2 regions of the Ensifer sp. Root142 genome follow, and region 1 is predicted to be linked to the other one. Evidence: predicted binding sites of a transcription regulator. Region 1 holds the regulator's gene; the other holds the start of a gene.
What was found. The regulator PhoB, encoded in region 1, activates phosphate uptake and scavenging genes when phosphate is short. The targets are predictions, from matches to a motif close to TGTCATNNANCTGTCAT.
Positions count from the first base shown of each region.

Region 2: ASD52_RS17415 (DUF1045 domain-containing protein) is a predicted target of PhoB. The motif match lies at 994-1,010, and genes of this name have one in related genera.

Region 1 covers NZ_LMFK01000012.1:248,359-252,618, reverse strand. Annotated here, with positions in the region: gene ASD52_RS13725 (aspartate aminotransferase family protein) at 1-374, opposite strand, end outside; gene ASD52_RS13720 (GcrA family cell cycle regulator) at 796-1,317, shown strand; gene phoB (phosphate regulon transcriptional regulator PhoB) at 1,486-2,169, opposite strand; gene phoU (phosphate signaling complex protein PhoU) at 2,473-3,183, opposite strand; gene pstB (phosphate ABC transporter ATP-binding protein PstB) at 3,240-4,055, opposite strand; gene pstA (phosphate ABC transporter permease PstA) at 4,069-4,260, opposite strand, start outside.
Region 2 covers NZ_LMFK01000014.1:20,317-24,576, forward strand. Annotated here, with positions in the region: gene ASD52_RS17405 (FAD-binding oxidoreductase) at 1-426, shown strand, start outside; gene ASD52_RS17410 (PRC-barrel domain-containing protein) at 492-881, opposite strand; gene ASD52_RS17415 (DUF1045 domain-containing protein) at 1,160-1,960, shown strand; gene puuE (allantoinase PuuE) at 2,039-2,968, shown strand; gene uraD (2-oxo-4-hydroxy-4-carboxy-5-ureidoimidazoline decarboxylase) at 2,968-3,471, shown strand; gene ASD52_RS17430 (ureidoglycolate lyase) at 3,568-4,065, shown strand; gene uraH (hydroxyisourate hydrolase) at 4,079-4,260, shown strand, end outside.

The DNA.
Region 1 (4,260 bases):
ATGATGTGGAACTTCTCCGGATTGCCCTTGGCATAGTGGTAGCGACGCGCAGTCTTGATCGCGCATTCGAGCGCCTCGGCACCCGAGTTGGTGAAGAAGACACGATCGGCGAAGGTGACGGCCGTCAGCCGGCGTGCAAGGCTCTCCTGGCCGGGGACCTCATAAAGGTTGGACAGGTGCCAGACCTTCTCGGCCTGCGCCTTCAACGCCTCGACCAGATGCGGATGCGCATGGCCAAGCGAGTTGACGGCGACGCCGGCGGCGAAGTCGAGATAGCGCGAGCCGTCTTCGGCGATCAACCAGACGCCCTCTCCTCGCTCGAAACGCAACGGCGCACGCATGTAGGTGTCGTAAAGCGGCGTGGTTGCAGTCATGGCGAGCCTCTCCTTCATTGCTATCGGCATCGATCCGAGCCCCTGTTGAGCGCGGCAAAAAATTAAAAATGCCGCCTTGCGGCGGCGCAGGCACTATTCCTATTTCGCAGCGCAATGTCAACAAAACCAAGCTTTGCAGTGCGGTCGGACGGGTCTGATCCATGCGACGAAAAAATCACGCGACGGGGCTTGCAAAAATGCAACGCCCACCGAGCAAGTTGGGGAAAACCAAGAAATCGATTCGGCGCGATTCGCGGGACTCTTGCCACGGAGTCCGCCGGTCAGTAGGTTAATGTTCAATTACTAGACGCATGCGGCGGGCCTAGTCACCAAAAGTGTTATCGCGTTGCAGCTCCGGAGCCTGTCCGGAGCGTGGTGAGAGATTCTGTCATCGCCAACGCTGAGAACGGAGAGTGCAGAAATGAACTGGACTGACGAGCGGGTGGAAAAACTGAAGAAGCTTTGGTCCGAGGGCCTGAGCGCGAGCCAGATCGCGGCACAGCTCGGCGGCGTCAGCCGCAATGCGGTCATCGGCAAGGTTCACCGGCTGAGCCTGCCCGGCAGGGCCAAGGCTGGCGGAACCACCGCCGCGACCCGGCCGAAGCAGCGCCCGACTTCGGCGCCGCGCGCTCCGAACTACGCTTCGCGCGTCACGACACGGACGGTTACCCGTGCGGCCGGCGCGACCGTGCTCAAGGAAGAGGTCGAAGTCGATCTCGTCGCCGAACAGGATTTCCGCATCCAGACGGATGTGGTCGTGCCAATGTCGCGCCGCCTGGAGCTGACGCAGTTGACCGAGCGCACCTGCAAATGGCCGATCGGCGACCCGCTCAAGGAAGAATTCCACTTCTGCGGCAACGATTCCCCGGAAGCTTCGCCCTATTGCACATTCCATGCGCGGCTTGCCTATCAGCCGACCTCCGAGCGCCGTCGCGCTCGCTGAGACGACCGAAAACCACATGCAGAAAAGGGGCCGCACGGCCCCTTTTTTATTGGCTGCTGCATGTTTCCCTGGTTCGTATTCGCTTCAAGGAAACATGCCGCAATTCAAGATGCAACAGCGACCTTTGCGCGTCCATTAAGATGCGCGGCGCTGCAGTGGCCGGCTGGCTCAGCTTTCGAGCGAGTAGCCGGCACCGCGAACGGTGCGGATGACATCAGGCATGCTCGAGAAATTCAGTGCCTTGCGCAAGCGACCGACATGCACGTCGACGGTGCGCTCGTCGACATAGATATCGTGGCCCCAGACGCCATCAAGGAGTTGCGAGCGCGAGAACACCCGGCCCGGCGACGACATCAGGAATTCGAGCAGGCGGAATTCCGTCGGACCAAGGCGGACCTCGCGGGTGCGGCGATGCACGCGATGGGTCTCGCGATCGAGCTCGATGTCGCCGCAGCGAAGCAGCGTCGAGAGGACCTCGGGCTTGGCGCGCCGCAGCATCGCCTTGACACGGGCCATCAGCTCCGGGGTCGAGAACGGCTTGACGACATAATCGTCGGCGCCGGTGGCAAGGCCACGAACCCGCTCGCTCTCCTCGCCGCGCGCCGTCAGCATGATGATCGGCAGGCGCTCGGTTTCCGGACGTTGGCGCAGCCGGCGGCAAAGCTCGATGCCGGAAACGCCCGGCAGCATCCAGTCGAGGATCAGGAGATCCGGGAGGCGCTCCTGTAGGCGGATCTCCGCCTCGTCTCCGCGCAGGATCGTATCAACATCGAACCCTTCGGCTTCGAGGTTATAACGCAGCAGGACACTCAGCGCCTCTTCGTCTTCGACAACGGCGATTTTCGGCAACATCAGGCAACGTCTCCTTACCCAGAGCGTCTCGCGTTCGATCGAACGCAAAGAGATGCTCGAACATATAGAATCTGGAGCACTCCGCGCGTTTTCATAGGCACGCGCGAAAACGTATAGCTTCAGACGCAGTAGAGCAGGGCCGCAACCAGGGCTGCGACCGGAGCAGGTTCATAAGCAGGCACTCGAACGTATCCGGGTCTTAAAGCGCGTCGCGATCTCTAAGATGCGCTTGTTGTGCTTTAAGTTCTTGTTTTTGCACATGTCGTTATCGCAAAACCGCTGCGCACTTTTGCGCGACATGCGTTAGTCCTTCACGGCACCCAGCGTCGACGTATTGTCGTCCTTCGGACGCTCGCCTTCCGGCTGCGCGCCCGTCGCCATGTAGTAGATCGTCTCGGCGATATTGGTGGCGTGGTCGCCGATACGCTCGATGTTCTTGGCACAGAAGAGAAGATGCGTGCAGGGCGTGATGTTGCGCGGATCTTCCATCATGTAGGTGAGCAGCTCGCGGAACAGCGAGGTGTAGATCGCGTCGATCTCCTCGTCGCGCTCGCGGATGCTGTTGGCCTTCTCCGGCGAGCGGGAAGCGTAGACGTCGAGGACTTCCTTGAGCTGCACCAGCGCAAGCTCTGCCAGGTGTTCAAGACCGCGCGCCAGCTTGCGCGGGATGCCGGAGCCGGCAACCGCGATGACACGCTTGGCGTTGTTCTTGCCGAGGTCGCCGACGCGCTCCAGATCGGACGCGATGCGGATCGATCCCATGATCTCGCGCAGGTCGGCAGCAACGGGCTGGCGCTTGGCGATGGTGACGATTGCCTTTTCGCCGATCTGGCGTTCGGCTTCATCGAGGATGGTGTCGTCGGAGATCACCTTCTGCGCCAAGGCGAGGTCAGAATTGACAAGCGCACGAACGGATTCGCCCACCATCTGCTCGGCAAGCCCGCCCATCTCGGAGATGCGGCGCGTGAGATATTTCAGTTCTTCGTCGTAGGCGGACATTATGTGCATGGACATAGTCTTCGATCCTTGCGGGCGCGTTCAGGAAACGGGGTGAAGAGGAGCTTCGGCCATCAACCGAACCGGCCCATGATGTAGTCCTGGGTACGCTGGTCATCCGGATTGGTGAACATCTTGTCGGTGTCGTTCTCCTCGACAAGATTGCCGAGGTGGAACATGGCAGTGCGCTGCGAAACACGCGCCGCCTGCTGCATCGAGTGGGTGACGATGACGATCGTGAAGTTGGTACGCAGCTCGTGGATCAGTTCCTCGACCTTGGCCGTCGCGATCGGATCGAGCGCCGAACAGGGCTCGTCCATCAGGATCACTTCAGGGCTGACGGCAACGGCGCGCGCGATGCACAGACGCTGCTGCTGGCCGCCCGAAAGACCGGTGCCCGGCTCCTGCAGGCGATCCTTCACCTCGTTCCACAAACCAGCCTTCTGCAGGCTGGTCTCGACGACTTCGTCGAACTCAGACTTGGTGCGGGCAAGCCCGTGGATGCGCGGGCCGTAGGCGACGTTGTCGTAGATCGACTTCGGGAACGGGTTCGGCTTCTGGAACACCATGCCGACGCGGGCTCGCAGTTCCACGACGTCGATCGTCGGGTCGTAGATGTCGTCTTCATCGAGCGTGATCTTGCCGGTGACGCGGCAGTTCTCGATGGTGTCGTTCATGCGGTTCAGCGTGCGCAGGAAGGTCGACTTGCCGCAGCCCGAAGGGCCGATCAGCGCTGTCACCGTGTTCTCGCGGATATTGAGATTGACGTCGAAAAGCGCACGCTTCTCGCCGTAGTAGACCGACACATCCTTGCCGATCATCTTGTAGGGCACGGTGTTCATTTTCTGATCCAAGGCTTTTTCGACTGCTGCTTCTGACATGATGTTCATAGTAATTACCTCACTACCAACGGCGCTCAAAGCGACGTCGCAACAGAATGGCGCCAAGGTTCATGACGACGAGGAAGATGAGAAGAATGATGATCGCGCCGGATGTGCGCTCGACGAAGGCGCGTTCCGCCTCGTTGGCCCACATGTAGATCTGCACCGGCAGCGCGGTCGACGGCTCCATCGGCGAGCCGGGATAATCGACGAC
Region 2 (4,260 bases), on a different contig from region 1:
GATGTCGATCCGCAATTGCCCGTCATCTTCACCGACGGCGTCTATATCGTCGCCCATGACGACGGGCATATCGCGGTCGGCAGCACCAGCGAGAACAAATATGCCGATCCGCAGTCGACGGATGAACTGCTGAATGAGCTGCTGGTGCGCGCCGAGGCGCTGGTCCCGTCCTTGCGCGGGGCGGAGGTGGTCGAGCGCTGGGCCGGCATCCGGCCGAAATCGACCGGCCGGGAGCCGATCGCCGGGCGCCATCCGGATCACGAAAACCTGTCGGTCCTGACAGGCGGCTTCAAGGTGAGCTTCGGCATCGCCCACCGCCTCGCGCGCTTCGTCGTCGACGAGATCACCGGCCAGCCGTTGATCGACATTCCGGGATCCTTCTTGTGCCAGAATCACATAGCGGCACTTCGCGAGAAACATCTTTAAGCTGGCGGCATAAGAACGGCCCCGCCATCGGCGGAGCCATGTCGGGACGATCGTAAACCCGATCCTTACATCCAGTAAGGCGGCACGCCGTAATAGTCATAGACCCGGCGTCCGTTCTCGCTGTTCCAGTCGTATTCCTCGTTGCCGTGATATTTCGGCGCCCGCTCGACCTGTTCGCGAGTCACATCAGTCCGATAGCCGCCGAGGTTCTCATCATAGGTCAGCTTGGCCCAAGGCAGTGGATAGTGATCTTCCCCGATGCCGAGAAAACCGCCGAACCCGAGCACGGCATAGGCCACGCGACCGCTGCGCTTTTCCAGGATAACGCGCTCGATCGAGCCGATGTGCTTGTTGTCGGCGCCATAAACCTTCGTGCCTTCAACCTTGTCGCTGGCGATCAGGTCATGGGTTTCCTTGATCCCGGCGTCCTGAAGGTTCGCATTGTGATAGGTCACGCTTCTTCTCCATCGTTGTTTGCTACCTCAGGGGAACGGCTGGTCGGTGGGATGGTTCCGAAAAAGCTGCGGGCGCGATCCGGACGGTAATCGCGTGGTATTGCCCCTTCCACTTCGTCAAGCTGTCACGCAAATCACCTAAGACGCGGGCAATAGAGCGTCGCGTCTTCCCGGGGAGGGTATTGTTGAAGCTCTAAGATTTTGAACCTGCGCACCCTGGCGACGATCGAGATCGATTGTCGCGGGTCTGTGCCAGAACGGATTTCCGGAGCATGCGCATGCGTTACGCCATTTGTTTCACGCCGCCGATGGCCGACCCGCTTTCAACGGTTGCCGCCAGTTGGCTCGGCCGCAATGTCTATTCCGGCGAGCCCACCGAGTTACCATCGATCTCCGGATTGACCGCATCCGAGATCGCCTTCCATACGGCTGTCCCGCGTCGCTTCGGCTTTCAGGCGGTGGTGATGTCGCCCTTCCGGCTTCACCCCGATATGGACGAGGCGCAGCTACTCAAGGCGCTGATGCATTTTGCCGGCGCCCAGACGCCGTTCGAGATCGAGCGCCTGGAAGTGGCCCGGCTCGGCCACTGCTGGGGACTGATGCCGCAGATCCCGAGCACGGCGATGCATCTGCTGGCCGCCAGCATCATCCAGGAATTCGACGCGTTCCGCGCGCCGCTCAGCGAAGACGACATCGAGCGCTCCGACCCCGACAGGCTGACGGCGCCGCAATTTTCCAACCTGCATCGCTGGGGCGATCCTCATGTGATGGATGAATATCGCTTTCACATGATGCTGACCGGGCCGCTCAATCTGGACGCGATGCGCAGCATCGAGGCACCGCTTCGCGACCTGTTCGAACCATGCCTGGCGCCGCCGCTGACGATCGGCAGCCTGGCGCTGTTCGTGGAGCAGGAATCGGGCGCGCCGATGCGCGTCCACTCGCAACACCCGCTCGGCAAGATTTCGGCGGCCAAGCGGGCCGAACGGATCAAGCGGCCGGCAGCCGAGGCGACGCTTGCGCCAGGCCCTATCCCGCCACTGTCGCGGATGGTCGCCTCGCTGATGGCCGGCCGCTAACCGTCTGCACCGACGTCATTTTGTCTCGACAATCCGGTCGGCGGTGATACCGTTCCGGAAAATTCGAAGGGTGATTTGATGTCTGAGACTTCCTATCCGCGTGACCTCGTCGGCTATGGCCGCAACCCGCCCAAGGCAAACTGGCCGGGCGATGCGCGTATCGCCGTGCAGTTCGTGCTCAACTATGAAGAGGGCGGCGAAAGCTGCATCCTCGATGGCGACCTGGCCTCCGAGAGCCTGCTCTCGGAGATCGTTGGTGCACAGCCTTGGCAGGGCCAGCGCAACCTCAACATGGAATCGATTTATGAGTACGGTTCGCGCTCCGGTTTCTGGCGGCTCTGGCGCATGTTCACCAGCCGCGACGTGCCGTTGACGGTCTACGGCGTGACGTTGGCGATGGCTCGCAATCCCGAAGCGGTCGCCGCCATGAAGGAAGCGGGCTGGGAGATCGCCAGCCACGGCCTGCGCTGGCTCGAATACAAGGATTTCCCCGAAGAGGTGGAGCGCGAGCATATCCGCGAAGTCGTTCGGCTGCATACCGAACTGACCGGCGAGCGCCCGCTTGGCCTTTACCAGGGCAAGCCTTCAAGCAACACGCTGAAGCTCGTTCTCGAAGAGGGCGGGTTCCTCTATTCCTCCGATTCCTATGCGGATGAGTTGCCCTATTGGGTGGCGGGGCTGACGGCCGACAAGCCGCATCTGATCATCCCCTACACACTCGACGCCAACGACATGCGCTTTGCGACGAACCAGGGTTTCAACTCCGGCGACCAGTTCTTCACCTATCTCAAAGACACGTTCGACGTGCTCTATGAGGAGGGCAAGGAAGGCAACGCCAAGATGATGAACATCGGCCTGCACTGCCGCCTCGTTGGGCGTCCAGGCCGCGCCGCGGCGCTGGCGCGGTTCATCGACTATGTCATGTCGCACGACAAGGTCTGGGTGCCGCGGCGCATCGACATCGCCCGTCACTGGTATGAACACCACAAGCCGGAAGGGGCTCTCTGATGTCCGATCGCGACGCCTTCGTCAGCCGCTTCGGCGGCGTGTTCGAGCATTCTCCATGGGTTGCCGAACGGGCCTACGACCGGGCGGCCGCAACGGGACTTTCGGCCGGCAACGTGCACTCGGCACTTTGCCAGGCCTTTCGCGCCGGTCTGCCGCGCGAAAGGCTGGCGGTGCTGCGCGCCCACCCGGATCTTGCCGGCAAGCTGGCGATCGCCGGCAAGCTGACGGCGGACTCGACGGCGGAGCAGGCGTCGGCCGGCCTCGACCGCCTTTCGGCCGACGAGCATGCCCGGTTCACGGCGCTGAACGAGGCCTATACGCAGAAATTCGGCTTTCCCTTCATCATCGCGGTCAAGGGCCTGACGAAGAACGACATTCTCGCCTCGTTCGAAAGGCGCATTGACAATTCGACCGAAGAGGAATTTGAAACCGCCTGTGCGCAGGTGGAGAAGATCGCCCGCCTGCGGCTGCAATCCATGCTTCCAGGAGACGAAAATGCCTGACATACCCGTTCGCTATCTGCGCTCATCTTTACCGAGGGCAGTCGAACCGGACCATGCCGACGCCGCCGGCAATGAGCACCGCGGGGCGATGGCCTGATGTCGCGTATTCTTTCGATCGAACCCCTGACGCAGGATGCTTTCGCGCCGTTCGGCACGGTCATCGAGGCTGATCCGGCTTCGATGCGGTACATCAATGGCGGGACCACCGAACGCTTCCATGGCCTGGCGCGTGCCGATGTTGTCGGCGAGGGTGCCGATGTCATCATCAATATCTTTCGCGGCCAGCCGCGCGCCTTTCCTTACGCGGTGGCGATGATGGAGCGACACCCCTTCGGCAGCCAGAGCTTTTCGCCGCTCGAGGACCGGCCCTGGCTCGTCGTCGTTGCCGAAGACGAGGGGGGCCGACCGGGAATGCCGCGGGTGTTCCGGGCGAACGGGCGGCAGGGCGTCAACTACGGGCGCAATGTCTGGCACCATCCGCTGATGTCGGTGGGCGCGGTCAGCGACTTCATCGTCGTCGATCGGGATGGGCCGGGAAACAATCTCGAAGAATATGTCTACGACGAGCCCTTCGTCATCGAGAGCGCAATATGAAGGAAGAGCAGCGATGAGCAGCACCGGCCGCCTGACCACCCATGTCCTCGACACTGCGCTCGGCACGCCGGCCGAAGGCTTGCGCATCGACCTCTTTTGGCTCGAAGGCGACGAGCGGCAACTGATCCGCACCGTTCATACCAACAGCGACGGACGCGTCGATGGGCCCATGGTCGAAGGCATCGGCTTCATGGC